2 regions of the Janthinobacterium sp. P210006 genome follow, and region 2 is predicted to be linked to the other one. Evidence: predicted binding sites of a transcription regulator. Region 2 holds the regulator's gene; the other holds the start of a gene.
What was found. The regulator LexA, encoded in region 2, represses DNA repair genes until DNA is damaged. The targets are predictions, from matches to a motif close to ACTGTATNNNNATACAGT.
Positions count from the first base shown of each region.

Region 1: the regulator LexA is predicted to act here: its motif matches at 3,639-3,656, upstream of VPH41_RS02090 (DNA topoisomerase IV subunit B).

Region 1 is NZ_JAZARD010000001.1:468,164-475,219, forward strand. It holds gene VPH41_RS02085 (molecular chaperone HscC) at 1-1,563, opposite strand, end outside; gene VPH41_RS02090 (DNA topoisomerase IV subunit B) at 1,563-3,560, opposite strand; gene kdpF (K(+)-transporting ATPase subunit F) at 4,023-4,112, shown strand; gene kdpA (potassium-transporting ATPase subunit KdpA) at 4,112-5,917, shown strand; gene kdpB (potassium-transporting ATPase subunit KdpB) at 5,927-7,056, shown strand, end outside.
Region 2 is NZ_JAZARD010000001.1:1,300,767-1,307,822, reverse strand. It holds gene VPH41_RS05855 (replicative DNA helicase) at 1-715, opposite strand, end outside; gene rplI (50S ribosomal protein L9) at 861-1,316, opposite strand; gene rpsR (30S ribosomal protein S18) at 1,344-1,634, opposite strand; gene priB (primosomal replication protein N) at 1,660-1,959, opposite strand; gene rpsF (30S ribosomal protein S6) at 1,980-2,366, opposite strand; gene lexA (transcriptional repressor LexA) at 2,642-3,277, shown strand; gene VPH41_RS05825 (cystathionine gamma-synthase family protein) at 3,348-4,589, opposite strand; gene purF (amidophosphoribosyltransferase) at 4,698-6,221, opposite strand; gene VPH41_RS05815 (CvpA family protein) at 6,261-6,749, opposite strand; gene VPH41_RS05810 (SPOR domain-containing protein) at 6,770-7,056, opposite strand, start outside.

The DNA of each region.
Region 1 (7,056 bases), 830 kb from region 2:
CTGTTCGTACAGGCGGTCGGCGCGCGTGACCAGGGTGCGGTTTTCCAGCTGCTCGCGCGGGTGGATCTTCAGGTCGGCCAGTTCAAGAAAGCGCTGCTCGATCTGTTCCGGCGTCATCACGCCCGCGTTGTCGCTGATGACCATCTTGTGCTTTTCCTGCGTGGCCAGCACCGTCACTTCCGCTTCCAGCACGCCGCTGATGTCGTAGGTGAAGCGCACGTCGATGCCGATCTCGCCCGCCTTTTTCGCGGGAATCGGGAAGCTGATCTTGCCGAGGAAGACGTTGTCGGCCACCAGGCGCGATTCGCCCTGGAAGATCGCCACGTTGATTTCCTTCTGGTTGTCGTAGATGGTGGTGATGTTTTCCGTGCGCGAGACGGGCACCACGGAATTGCGCTCGATGATGGGCAGGTAATGTCCGCCTTCGTACTGGTTCGCGCCGACCTGGCGTGAAATCGAAATGCCCAGCGAATACGGCGCCACGTCCGTCATGACCACTTCATCGAGGGCGGCGTCGCGCATCTTCAGGCCCGCCTGCACGGCAGCGCCCAGCGCCACGGCTTCGTCCGGGTCCAGGTGGATGGCGGGGAAGCGGCCGAACATGCGCGACACCAGCTTGCGTACCAGCGGCATGCGCGTGGCGCCGCCGGCCAGCACCACTTCATTCAATTCCGCGGCGCGGATGGTGGCGTCGCGCAGCGCCCGTTCGACGGGCAGGCGCAGGCGCGCCAGCAGCGGTTCGCACAGCTGCGCCAGCTTGTCTTCGTTGATCTCCCAGCTGTATTCCTTGTCCTGGTAGCGCGTGGCCATGCGCACGGACGGCTGTTCCGACAGCAGGCGCTTGACGCGCTCCGCTTCATCGCGCAGCAGCTGCTGCTGGCGCGGGTCGAGCAGGCGGCTGCCGACGGCGTCGCGCAGGCCGCTGCCTTCCAAAAAGGCGTCGACCAGCACGGTGACGAAGTCTTCGCCCCCTAAAAAATTGTCGCCGGCCGAGGCGCGCACTTCCATCACGCCTTCGAACAGTTCCAGGATCGACACGTCGAAGGTGCCGCCGCCCAGGTCGAAGACGAGGAATTTGCTTTCCTGTTCCTTGTCGCGGATGCCGTAGGCCAGCGCGGCGGCCGTCGGTTCGTTCAGCAGGCGCTCCACGCGCAAGCCCGCCAGTTGGCCGGCGATGCGCGTGGCCTTGCGCTGCGCATCGCTGAAATACGCGGGCACGGTGATGATGGCTTCCTCGACCTTGTGGCCCAGGAAGGCTTCCGCATCTTCCTTCAGCGCGCGCAGTACCATCGACGACAGCTCTTCCGGACGGAATTGCTGCGTGCCGAGGGTGATTTTCTTTTCGCTGCCCATGTAGCGCTTGAAGACGGCCGCCGTCAGCTGCGGGTGCGTCTGCAGGCGCTCGCGCGCGGCGCGGCCCACCAGCACGGTGCCGTCGTCATCGATGCTCACGCACGACGGCGTCAGGTGTTCGCCCAGCGCATTCGGGATGATGGAAGCCTTGCCGTCGCGCCAGATGGCGACCAGGCTGTTGGTGGTGCCCAGGTCGATGCCGATGATCATCAGATATCCGCCTCCGCCTCATTGCCGTGTTCCTCGATCCAGGCACGGCGTCCTGCGGCCTCGCCCTTGCCCATCAGCATATTGAAGCGGGCGGCGGACGTCATGTGGTCGATTTCACCGAGCGTGACGGGCAGCAGGCGGCGCGTGTCCGGGTTCATCGTCGTTTCCCACAGCTGCTCGGCGTTCATCTCGCCCAGGCCCTTGAAGCGCGAGATCGACCAGGCGCCCTGTTTCACGCCTTCCTTGCGCAGCTTGTCCTCGATGGCCAGCAGTTCGCCGTCGTCGAGCGCGTAGATTTTCTGCATTGGCTTCTTGCCGCGCGCCGGCGCGTCCACGCGGTACAGGGGCGGACGGGCGATGCAGATGTGGCCCTTGTTGATCAGCGCGGGGAAGTGCTTGAAGAACAGGGTCAGCAGCAATACCTGGATGTGCGAGCCGTCCACGTCCGCATCGGACAGGATGCAGATCTTGCCGTAGCGCAGACCGGACAGGTCGGGCGTGTCGCCGATGCTGTGCGGGTCGACGCCGATGGCGACGGCAATATCGTGGATCTCGTTATTGGCGAACAGGCGGTCGCGGTCCGTTTCCCACGAGTTCAGGACCTTGCCGCGCAGGGGCAGGATCGCCTGGAATTCCTTGTCGCGGCCCATCTTGGCCGAGCCGCCCGCCGAGTCGCCCTCGACGAGGAACAGTTCATTGCGCGCGATGTCCGACGATTCGCAGTCCGTCAGCTTGCCGGGCAGGACGGCCACACCCGAGGATTTCTTCTTTTCCACTTTCTGCAGCGAGCGCTGGCGCGATTGCGCCTGCTTGATCACCAGTTCGGCCAGCTTCTTGCCATAGTCGACGTGCTGGTTCAGCCACAGTTCCAGCGGCGGCTTGGCGAAGGTCGAGACCAGGCGCACGGCGTCGCGCGAATTGAGGCGTTCCTTGATCTGGCCCTGGAATTGCGGGTCCAGCACTTTCGCCGACAGCACGAATGAAGCGCGCGCGAACACGTCTTCGGGCAGCAGTTTCACGCCCTTGGGCAGCAGCGAGTGCATTTCGACGAAGTTTTTCACGGCGCCGAACAGGCCGTCGCGCAAGCCCGATTCGTGCGTGCCGCCATTCGAGGTGGGAATCAGGTTGACATACGATTCGCGCACGATGGCGCCTTCTTCCGTCCATGCCACCACCCAGGCGGCGCCTTCGCCTTCGGCAAAGCCTTCCGAGTCCGGGCCCGCATATTGCGCGCCTTCGAACAGGGGAATCAGGGTTTCGCCATTCGAGACCTGCGCCAGCGATTCGGTCAGGTAGCCGCGCAAGCCTTCCGCGTACAGCCAGGTCTGCGTATCGCCCGTTTTCGCGTTGGTGAGCGTGACGGTGACGCCGGGCAGCAGCACGGCTTTCGAGCGCAGCAGGCGTTGCAGCTCGGTTTGCGAGATGTTCGGCGAGTCAAAATACTTCGCGTCGGGCCAGGCCGTCACGCGCGTGCCGGACTTCTTGCCGTCGCGCGGGGCGGGGCGCGAATTCAGCGGTTCGATCACGTCGCCATTGGCAAATACCATGTGGTGCAGGCCGTTGCCGTCGCTTTCCTTGCGCCAGACGGTGATTTCCAGGCGCGTGGACAGCGCATTGGTGACGGACACGCCGACGCCGTGCAGGCCGCCCGAGAACGCGTAGGCGCCGCCCGAACCCTTGTCGAACTTGCCGCCCGCGTGCAGCCGTGTAAACACGATTTCCACCGTCGGCACGCCTTCTTCCGGGTGCAGGCCGACGGGAATGCCGCGGCCATTGTCTTCCACGGTGATGCTGCCATCCGTGTTTTGCGTGACGGCGATATGCGTGCAATGACCGCCCAGCGCCTCGTCGGAGGCATTGTCGATCACTTCCTGAATGATGTGCAGCGGATTTTCAGTGCGGGTGTACATCCCCGGGCGCTGCTTGACGGGTTCCAGTCCTTTCAGGACACGGATGGATGATTCGCTGTAGTCGGATGCTGGTTTTTTAGTGGCCATACGTGTTCAAGCTAATAAAGACAGTGGTTGGAACGCCAGGCCAGGGCACTGCATGGCGCAATGACAGCGGCGGCGATAGCTGTATGAATATACAGTATATCCCGTCCAGCGTCACTGGGGGAGGGCAGTGCGGCAGGCATGGCGTCCTTGTGCGGACGCTCGCGCATTCTATCTTGTCCCGCGAGCAATAGCGCTACTCCAGGGCAACAACAGTGCGCTGCGCGCGTGGTTTGGCGCCAATTGTGATGGATTTTATGCGGTAAAGCCCCCGTTTTTACATCTTGTTTACAGCTGCCTCCCCAGTCTTTACGAATTTTTTAGACCCTTTTGGCTAATCTGCACACTATCAAAACAAACCTGAATGAGGGTGGGAATGGATATCGTGTATCTCGGCTTGATTGCCGTGTTTTTCGTCGTGGCAGCCGGCTTTGCCGTCGCCTGCGACAAATTAGGGAGCGTCAAATGAACGCGTTTTATGTGCTGGGCGCCGTCGTGTCGGCTGGCCTGTTCGTGTACCTGCTGGTGGCGCTGCTGAAGGCGGAGGAACTGTGATGACGACGCAATCGATATTGCTGCTGGTGGCTTTCCTGGCCGTGCTGCTGGCCGCCGGCTATCCGCTGGGCCTGTACATGGCCAAGGTGGCTGGCGATGGCCCCGTGCGCGGCTTGGGCTGGCTTCAGAAGCTGGAAAACCTGCTGTACCGCTGGTCCGGCCTGCCTGCCGACAAGGCCATGGGCTGGAAAAGCTACGCCATCGCCCTGATCGTCTTCAATACCGTGGGCGCCGTCTTCGTGTACGGCCTGCAGCGCCTGCAGGGCTTTTTGCCCTTGAATCCCCAGGGCCTGGGCGCCGTCAGCCCCGATTCCTCGTTCAATACCACCGTCAGCTTCGTCGCCAATACCAACTGGCAGGGCTATGGCGGCGAGCAGACCATGAGCTACCTGACCCAGATGCTGGGCCTGGCGTGCCAGAACTTCTTTTCGGCCGCTACCGGCATTGCCGTGATCTTCGCGCTGGTGCGCGGCTTCGCCTCGCGCTCGGGCAAATCGATCGGCAATTTCTGGGTCGACCTGGTGCGCTCCACCCTGTACATCCTGCTGCCGCTGTCGCTGGCCCTGTCCGTCGTCTTCATGGGCGAAGGCATGATCCAGAATTTTTCCGCCTACAAGGAAGTGACCCTGCTCGACCACGTGGCGTATGAAACGCCGAAAGTGACGGCCGACGGCCAGCCCGTGCTGGACGCCGCCGGCAAGCCCGTGATGGAAGCGCAGGTGGCGACGACGCAGACGATCGCCATGGGCCCCGTCGCGTCGCAGGAATCGATCAAGCTGCTGGGCACGAATGGCGGCGGCTTCTTCAACGCCAACTCTTCGCATCCGTACGAAAACCCCACCGTGCTGTCGAACTTCCTGCAGATGCTGGCCATCTTCATCATTCCCGCCGGCCTGTGCTTCACGTTCGGCCGCATGGTGGGCGACATGCGCCAGGGCTGGGCCGTGCTGGCCGCCATGACCCTGATCTTTGTCGTCATGACGGCCGGCGTGATGAGCGCCGAGCAGCAAGCCAATCCCGCCTTGCAAGCGCTGGGCGTGGACCAGCAGGCCAGCAGCCTGCAATCGGGCGGCAATATGGAAGGCAAGGAAACGCGCTTCGGCATCAGTTCGTCGACCCTGTTCGCGGCGGTGACGACGGCGGCATCGTGCGGCGCCGTCAATTCCATGCACGATTCCTACATGCCCCTGGGCGGCATGGTGCCGCTGCTGCTGATGCAGTTCGGCGAAGTGATTTTCGGCGGCGTGGGCACGGGCCTGTACGGCATGCTGATGTTCGCCATCCTGGCCGTCTTCATCGCCGGCCTGATGATAGGCCGCACGCCTGAATACCTGGGCAAGAAAATCCAGGCCTATGAAATGAAGATGGTGTCGCTGGCCATCCTGGTCACGCCGGCCCTCGTATTGACGGGCACGGCGATTGCCGTGATGGTCGAACCGGGCACGGTGGGCGTGGCCAATCCGGGCGCGCACGGTTTTTCCGAAATCCTGTACGCCTTCACGTCGGCGGCCAACAACAACGGCAGCGCGTTTGCCGGCCTGTCCGCCAACACGCCGTTCTATAACGTGATGCTGGCGATCGCCATGTGGTTCGGCCGTTTCGGCGTAATCGTGCCTGTGCTGGCCGTGGCCGGTTCGCTGGCGGGCAAGCAGCGCCTGTCGGTCAATGCCGGCACCATGCCCACGCACGGCCCCATGTTCATCGGCTTGCTGATCGGCGTGGTGGTGCTGGTCGGCGTGCTCAATTACGTTCCCGCGCTGGCCCTGGGCCCGATCGTGGAACACCTGCAACTTTTCACAAAATAAGAGGCTACCATGTCACGCACAAGCCTGACCTTGTTCGATTCCGCACTGATTGGCCCCGCCATCGTCGATGCGTTCAAAAAACTCGACCCCCGCACGCAGTGGCGCAGCCCCGTGATGTTCGTCGTCTACGTGGGCAGCATCATCACCACCCTGCTGGCCATCCAGGCCCTGAATGGCCAGGGTGAAGCGCCGTTCGGCTTCATCGTCGCCGTCGCCGTCTGGCTGTGGTTCACCGTGCTGTTCGCGAACTTCGCCGAAGCGCTGGCCGAAGGCCGCAGCAAGGCGCAGGCGGCCTCGCTGCGCGCCTTGAAACAGACGGTGATGGCGAAAAAAATGCAGACGCCGAAATACGGCACGCCCTGGCTGCCCACGCCGGCCACCGACCTGCGCAAGGGCATGACGGTGCTGGTCGAGGCGGGCGACGTGATTCCCGCCGACGGCGAAGTGACGGCCGGCGTGGCCTCCGTCGACGAGAGCGCCATCACGGGCGAATCGGCGCCCGTGATCCGCGAATCGGGCGGCGATTTTTCCGCCGTCACGGGCGGCACCCGCGTGCTGTCGGACTGGCTGCTGGTGCGCGTTTCCGTCAATCCGGGCGAAGCGTTCATCGACCGCATGATCGCCATGGTCGAAGGCGCCAAGCGCCAGAAGACACCGAACGAGATCGCCCTGACGATCCTGCTCGTGGCCCTGTCCATCGTCTTCCTGATCGTCACCGTGACCCTGCTGCCGTATTCGCTGTTTTCCGTGGCGGCGGCCGGCAGCGGCACGCCCGTCACGATCACCGTGCTGATCGCGCTGCTCGTGTGCCTGATCCCGACCACCATCGGCGGCCTGCTGTCGGCCATCGGCGTGGCCGGCATGAGCCGCATGATGCAGGCCAATGTGATCGCCACGTCGGGCCGCGCCGTGGAAGCGGCGGGCGACGTGGACGTGCTGCTGCTCGATAAAACCGGCACCATCACCCTGGGCAACCGCCAGGCGTCGAGCTTTGTACCGGCGCCCGGCGTGACGGAGCAGCAACTGGCCGACGCGGCGCAACTGGCTTCCCTGGCCGATGAAACGCCGGAAGGCCGCAGCATCGTCGTGCTGGCCAAGCAGAAGTTCAATATCCGCGAACGCGAGATGGGCAACCTGCA
Region 2 (7,056 bases):
TGGCCACGTTTTCGCCGATGTTGACGGAAAACGCCGTCTTGCCCATCGATGGACGGCCCGCCACGATCACCAGGTCGCCCGGCTGCAGACCGGAGGTCATGCGATCGAGGTCGATGAAACCGGTGGGCACGCCCGTGATTTCACTCTGGTTGTCGCGGCTGTACAGTTCGTCGATGCGCTCGACCACTTGCGTCAGCAGGGGCTGGATGGCGGTCCAGCCCTGGGCGCCGCGCGCGCCTTCTTCGGCGATGGCGAAGATCTTCGACTCGGCCTCGTCAAGCATCTGCTTGACTTCCTTGCCTTGCGGGCTGAAGGCCGTGCCCGAGATATCGTCGGCGACGGTGATGAGTTTGCGCAGCACGCCGCGGTCGCGCACGATCTCGGCGTAGCGCCGGATGTTCGCGGCCGATGGCGTGTTTTGCGCCATGGCGTTCAGGTAAGCGAGTCCACCCACATCATCGGCCTTGCCGAGCTGGGTCAGGGTTTCAAAAACAGTAATGACATCGGCTGGCTTGGAAGCGTTAACCATCTTGACGATTTGCTCGAAGATGATGCGATGGTCATAGCGATAGAAATCCTCCGCATGCATGAAGTCGGCGATGCGGTCATACGCTGCATTGTCGCGCAGCAGACCACCGATAACGGATTGTTCTGCTTCGATCGAGTGCGGCGGAATACGGAGGGAATCCAGTTGCGGATCAGAGGGGGCGTTCATGGCGCGAATTATACCTGCTTCGGCGTACTGGCAAAAATAAAGGGCTGAAATTGCGCGAAAAAAAGGCCACAAAAAAGCCGGGCGAACCCGGCTTTTCATAGTGCTTTACTGTACGGTAGCGCTTGCGGGCCAGGCCCGCAGACGATTACGCGTTCGCGTCTGGTACGACAGCGATAACAACTTCCACAACCACGTCGGTGTGCAGAGCAACCGAAACGTTGTGCTCGCCAACGATCTTCAGCGGGCCGGTAGGCATGCGGATTTGTGCTTTTTCAACAGCAAAACCTTGCTTGGTCAGCGCTTCAGCGATGTCGAAGTTGGTGACGGAACCGAACAGACGGCCATCGACGCCAGCTTTTTGAGCAACTTGAACGGTCAGGCCGCTCAGTTTTTCGCCTTGGGCTTGCGATGCGGCCAGTTTGGCAGCTGCAGCTTTTTCCAGTTCGGCGCGCTTGACTTCGAATTCAGCCACAGCGGTTGCCGTAGCACGACGTGCCAGGCGTTGCGGGATCAGGAAGTTACGTGCGTAACCGTCTTTGACTTTGACGACTTCGCCGAGGTTACCGACGTTTACAACTTTTTCTAACAGAATGATTTGCATAGTTCTTCTCCAGGAATATCTGACCGATTAAGCGTGGTGCAGATCGGTGTATGGCAGCAGCGCGAGGAAGCGAGCGCGCTTGATTGCGGTGTCGACTTGGCGCTGGTAGTGCGCTTTGGTACCGGTCAGGCGTGCTGGCATGATCTTGCCGTTTTCCTGGACGAAGTCTTTCAGCGTGTCGACGTCTTTGTAGTCGACTTGCTCAACGTGAGCTGCCGTGAAGCGGCAGAACTTCTTACGTTTGAACAAAGGGTTTTGCTGTTTGCGTTTTTCTTTAAGCTTGAGCTTATTTTTGTCGAACTTTTTACCGAATGCCATGTCAGGCTCCTGTATCTAAAATGCGCTAGTCGGGAATGACTGCACTAAAATCAATGATGTGAAACACCAAACTCTTGCTGTTGCGGCTCTTTCTGGCCAGGAAACCCGTGAACTGATACACCCCGCCCAAGCTTGCCTGACTGAACCGGCCTGAGATTTCGCCAGCGGCTAGCGCGGCAACATCAAACTCGGTCAAACGGGCAATCCCTGCTTCCATCTGCTGCGAACTGTGCTGCAATACTGCATTCACAATCGGCAGCCCTGCCGGGGTATAGCGCAATATTTCGCGCTCGGCAATGATGGCGGTTACTTGTAGCTGGTTCAGCGCACGATCCTGGTCAAAAATTAAGCGGCTGCGGCTGGAGCGGCTGCTGGTGCTTCGGTGCGGTGGCTTTTGGCCGCGTCTTCGCGTTGTACCGATTTCATCATCGGCGAAGGAGCTGTTTCAGCTTTCTTCATTTTAACGGTCAGGTGACGCAACACGGCATCATTGAATTTGAATGCTGTTTCCAACTCGACCAGGGTCTCGTTGTCGCATTCGATGTTCAGGCAGATGTAGTGTGCTTTAGGCAGCTTTTGGATCGAGTAAGCCATTTGACGGCGGCCCCAATCTTCCACGCGGTGAACCGAACCGCCGCGGGTGGTTACGCTGGCTTTGTAGCGTTCGATCATCGCGGGCACTTGCTCGCTTTGGTCCGGATGGACGATAAAGACTATTTCATAATGACGCATGCAAACTCCTTCAGGTCGGATTGATAATCGCCCACCCCGGCGTCAAGACGGGTGTGGGAAGGTCAGCCGAAGATTATAACCGCCTTTTGCAAACGTTTCAATCATTCCTTCCACAAGCGCCCGGAAAGCCCGTGCACCGCCCTGTTTTTGCCCCGCGAATGACTATTTCTTGCGAAATCCACCCAAAACACGGAAATCCCCTTGCATAGTGGGCGATACTGTACAAAAATACAGACTGTTCATATAGACAGCATTTTAGTATGCACCCACCGCTCATGATCAAGCTGACAGCACGACAAGAACAAATCCTGAACCTGATCAAGGACGCGATTGAAAATACGGGGTTTCCTCCCACCCGTGCCGAAATCGCCAATGAACTGGGTTTCAAGTCGGCCAATGCGGCCGAAGAGCATTTGCAGGCCCTGGCCCGCAAGGGCGCCATCGAGATTTCGCCCGGTACCTCGCGCGGCATCCGCCTGATCGGCGCCGCCGCCGAAGCGCTGCCGTCGAAAGTGCCGGCAGCACTGCTGATGTCGCTGCCCCTGATCGGCCGGGTGGCGGCCGGTTCGCCCATCCTGGCGCAGGAAAACCTGGAAGCGAGCTACAACGTGGATCCGGCCCTGTTCTCGGCCAAGCCCGACTTCCTGCTCAAGGTGCGAGGCTGGTCCATGCGCGACGCCGGCATCATGGATGGCGACTTATTGGCCGTCAAGAAGGTCGACAGCGCCAAGAATGGCCAGATCGTCGTCGCCCGCATCGGCGACGAAGTCACCGTCAAGCGCTACAAGAAGACGGGTTCCGTCATCGAACTGCTGCCGGAAAACCCCGACTTCAAGGTGATCACCGTCTCGCCGGAAGATGAGTTTGCCCTGGAAGGGCTGGCTGTCGGCCTCATGCGTAGCTGGCATTAAATCGCTGCAGGCACGGAAAGGGCCGCAACAGCATGACTGTTGCGGCCCTTTTCACATGGCGCGCGGCTGTTTAAAGGTCCAGTGCGTTTTTGAAGTCGTCGAGCAGATCGGCCTCATCTTCGATGCCCACGGAAACGCGGATCAAGGACTCGGCAATCCCCATGCTGGCGCGCCGCTCGGCACCCATCTCATAGAAAATCGTGTGGGCGACGGGAATGACCAGGGTGCGCGTGTCGCCCAGGTTACTCGCTGGAATGGCCAAATGCAGGCGATTGAGGAAATCGAAGCAGTCGATGCCATCCTTCAATTCAAAGCTGAACAGGGAACCGTAGCTGCGGAACAATTCCGTCGCCAGCGCATGCTGCGGGTGCGACGGCAAGCCCGGATAGTGCACGGCTGCCACGCGCGGGTCCGCGGCCAGCATGGTGGCCAGCGCCAGCGCGTTCGAGCAGGTGCGGTCCATGCGCAAGGCCATGGTTTCCGCGCCGACGGCGATATGGTGCGCCGCTTCCGGACCCAGCGAGGCACCGAAGTCGCGCAAGGCCTTGGCGCGGATCTGCGCGATGCCCCACTGCGCCGGCGCCGCCTTTTTATAGTTTTCAAAGATGTTCGGGTACTGCGTCCAGTCGAACACGCCCGTATCCGTCAAGCTGCCGCCCAGCGCATTGCCGTGACCGCCGATGGATTTCGTCAAGGCGTTCACCACTAGGCCCGCGCCCACGGCTTTCGGGCGGAACAGATATGGCGTCGTCATGGTGTTGTCGACGATGTACAGGATGCCCTTTTCGCGGCACAAGTCGCCGATTTTTTTCAGGTCGGCGATCTGCGTGCGGGGATTGGCGATGGTTTCGACAAACACGATGCGCGTGGCCGGCGTGATGGCGGCCGCCACATGGGCCACGTCGGTGGCGTCGACGAACGACACGGCGATGCCCTGCCCCGTCACCGTTTGCCACAGGCTGTTGGTATTACCAAACAAAAAGGCCGACGACACGACATGGTCGCCCGCGCGCAGCAACGATTGCACCACGGCGCCGATGGCGCCCATGCCCGTGGCGAAGCACAGGGTCGCCACGCCGTCTTCCATCTTGTTGACCTTGTCTTCCAGCGCGGACACGGTCGGATTGCCCTGGCGGCCATAGCGGAAGCCTGGCTCCTTGCCCTGGAACACGGAAGCGAGCTGGCGCGCATCGGCGTAGCCGAAGGCAACGGAAGTGTGCACGGGCTTGTGCAGCGAGCCATGTTCGATGCCCTTGCGGCGGTCGTTATGCAAGATGGTGGTGGTGAAGCCGTAGGTTTTATTGGTGGTCATGGTGGAAGTTCCAAATGCTCGCCTTGCCGCTTAACCCAAGGCAAGTGCTGGGGCCGCACCGGAAAGTGCGCCCCCGAAAAAATGCCCGGCATCGGCCGGGCAGGTTACTTATGCTTCTGTCGTTGCCAGGTTCAGGTTCAGCTGGGAACGGGGCGTATCTTCGGGCGCTGCCGCCTTCGGATGGTGGCGCGCATATTCCAGGCGGTCCAGGTACTCCTGCGACACGTCGCCCGTCACATACACGCCGTCGAAGCACGACGCCTCGAAGTTGGTCAGGGCCGGGTTGACGTCGGCGATCGCCTGCTTGAGCGCGCCGATATCCTGGTACACCAGGTAGTCGGCCGTGATTTCGCGGCACACTTCTTCCGTCGTGCGGCCGTAGGCGATCAGTTCGTCGCGCGTCGGCATGTCGATGCCATACACGTTCGGGAAGATCACCGGTGGCGCAGCCGAAGCGAAGATGACTTTCGTCGCGCCCGCTTCACGCGCCATCTGCACGATTTCACGGCTGGTGGTGCCGCGCACGATGGAATCGTCGACCAGCAGCACGACCTTGTCCTTGAATTCGGACGGGATCGCGTTGAGCTTCTGGCGCACGGATTTCTTGCGCGCCGCCTGGCCCGGCATGATGAAGGTACGGCCGATGTAGCGGTTCTTGATGAAGCCTTCGCGGTACTCGATGTTCAGCGCCATGGCCAGCTGGATGGCGGCCGGACGCGAGGAATCGGGAATCGGCATGACCACGTCGATATGCACGCCAGGCAATTCGGCGCGGATCTTTTCGGCCAGGTATTCGCCCATTTTCAGGCGCGTGGCGTACACGGAGGCGCCGTCGATGACGGAATCGGGACGGGCCAGGTAGACGAATTCGAACACGCAGGGATTCAGGCTGGCATTGTCGGCGCACTGGGCGCTGTGCAATTGCTTGTCGGCGTCGATGAAGACGGCTTCGCCGGGACCAATGTCGCGCACGAAGCGGAAGCCCATGCCTTCCAGGGCTACGGATTCGGAGGCGATCAGGTATTCAGGACCTTGCTCCGTTTCATTGATGCCCAGGCACAGCGGACGGATGCCGTGCGGGTCGCGGAAGGCCAGCAAGCCCACGCCGGCGATTTGCGCCACGGCAGCGTAGCCGCCCTTGACACGGCGGTTCAGTACGGTAACGGCCTTGAAGATAGCTTCCGGGTCCAGGTTCAGGCCCGTCGTCGCTTCCTGGATTTCATGCGCCAGCACGTTGAGCAGCACTTCCGAGTCGGAATCGGTATTGATGTGGCGGCGGTCGTTCTTGAACATTTCCAGCTTCAACTGTTCCCAGTTGGTCAGGTTGCCGTTGTGCGCCAGGGTGATGCCGAACGGTGCATTCACATAAAACGGCTGTGCTTCCTCTTCGCTCGACGAACCGGCCGTCGGGTAGCGGCAGTGGCCGATACCCGTCGTGCCTTGCAGCGAACGCATGTTACGCGTACGGAAGACGTCACGCACGAGGCCATTGGCCTTGTGCATGGAAAACATACTGCTGTGATTGGTCGCAATCCCTGCCGCATCCTGACCGCGATGTTGCAAGAGCAACAATGCATCATAGAGCAATTGATTGACAGGTTGATGGGAAACGACGCCGACGATGCCACACATGGTGTGCTCCTAAACTGTGCTACTGATTTTAAAAAAAATTCAAAATTTCACATGCTGCGCGTAAGCGGCAGGCAGATAAGGCTTGATGGCGCGCGCGCCCTGTTCCGCGAGCGGGCTGAGCAGCGCGTTTTTCCAGAACGGCTGCTGCGGTATGGAAGTCATGCCGCACAAGATGACGGCGGTCAGCACGATCACAAGGCCCCGCGCCACGCCGAACAGGCTGCCCAGGGTGCGGTCGGCCAGGCTCAGGCCCGTCACCTTGACCAGCGCGTCGACCGTCATGGACAGCAATCCCATCAAAATGCGCACGCCGATGAACAGCACCACGAAGGCCAGCAACAATCGGACGGCTTCGCCCGGCACGGCTTCCGGCAGGAATTTCGCCAGCGTGGCGCCATAGGCATTGGCAATGACGAAAGCCACGATCCAGCTGACCAGTGACAGTATTTCCTTGACCAGGCCACGCATCATGCTGATCAGCACGGACGTCACCAGCACGAACAGCACCAGGTAATCGAAGATCGTCACGCGCGCTCAGCCTTGCAAGATCAAGCCGGTACCAGACTGCCGCCCAGGCCCAGCTTTTGCAGCTTGGCACGGGTCTTTTCGGCGTCTTCGCGGCTGCCGAACGGGCCCACGCGCACGCGGATGCGCTCGCCCGCCGGGCTGGAGACCTTCTGCGTGTAGGACTTGATGCCCGCTTCACGCAGCTTGTCCTGCAATTCGTCGACCTTGTCCTGCGTCGCCAGCGCCGCCACCTGCACCACGAACTTGCCGCTGCCGGCGTCATGGGCTTTCTCTTGCGGCTTGTCCAGTGGCTTGCCTTCCAGAATTG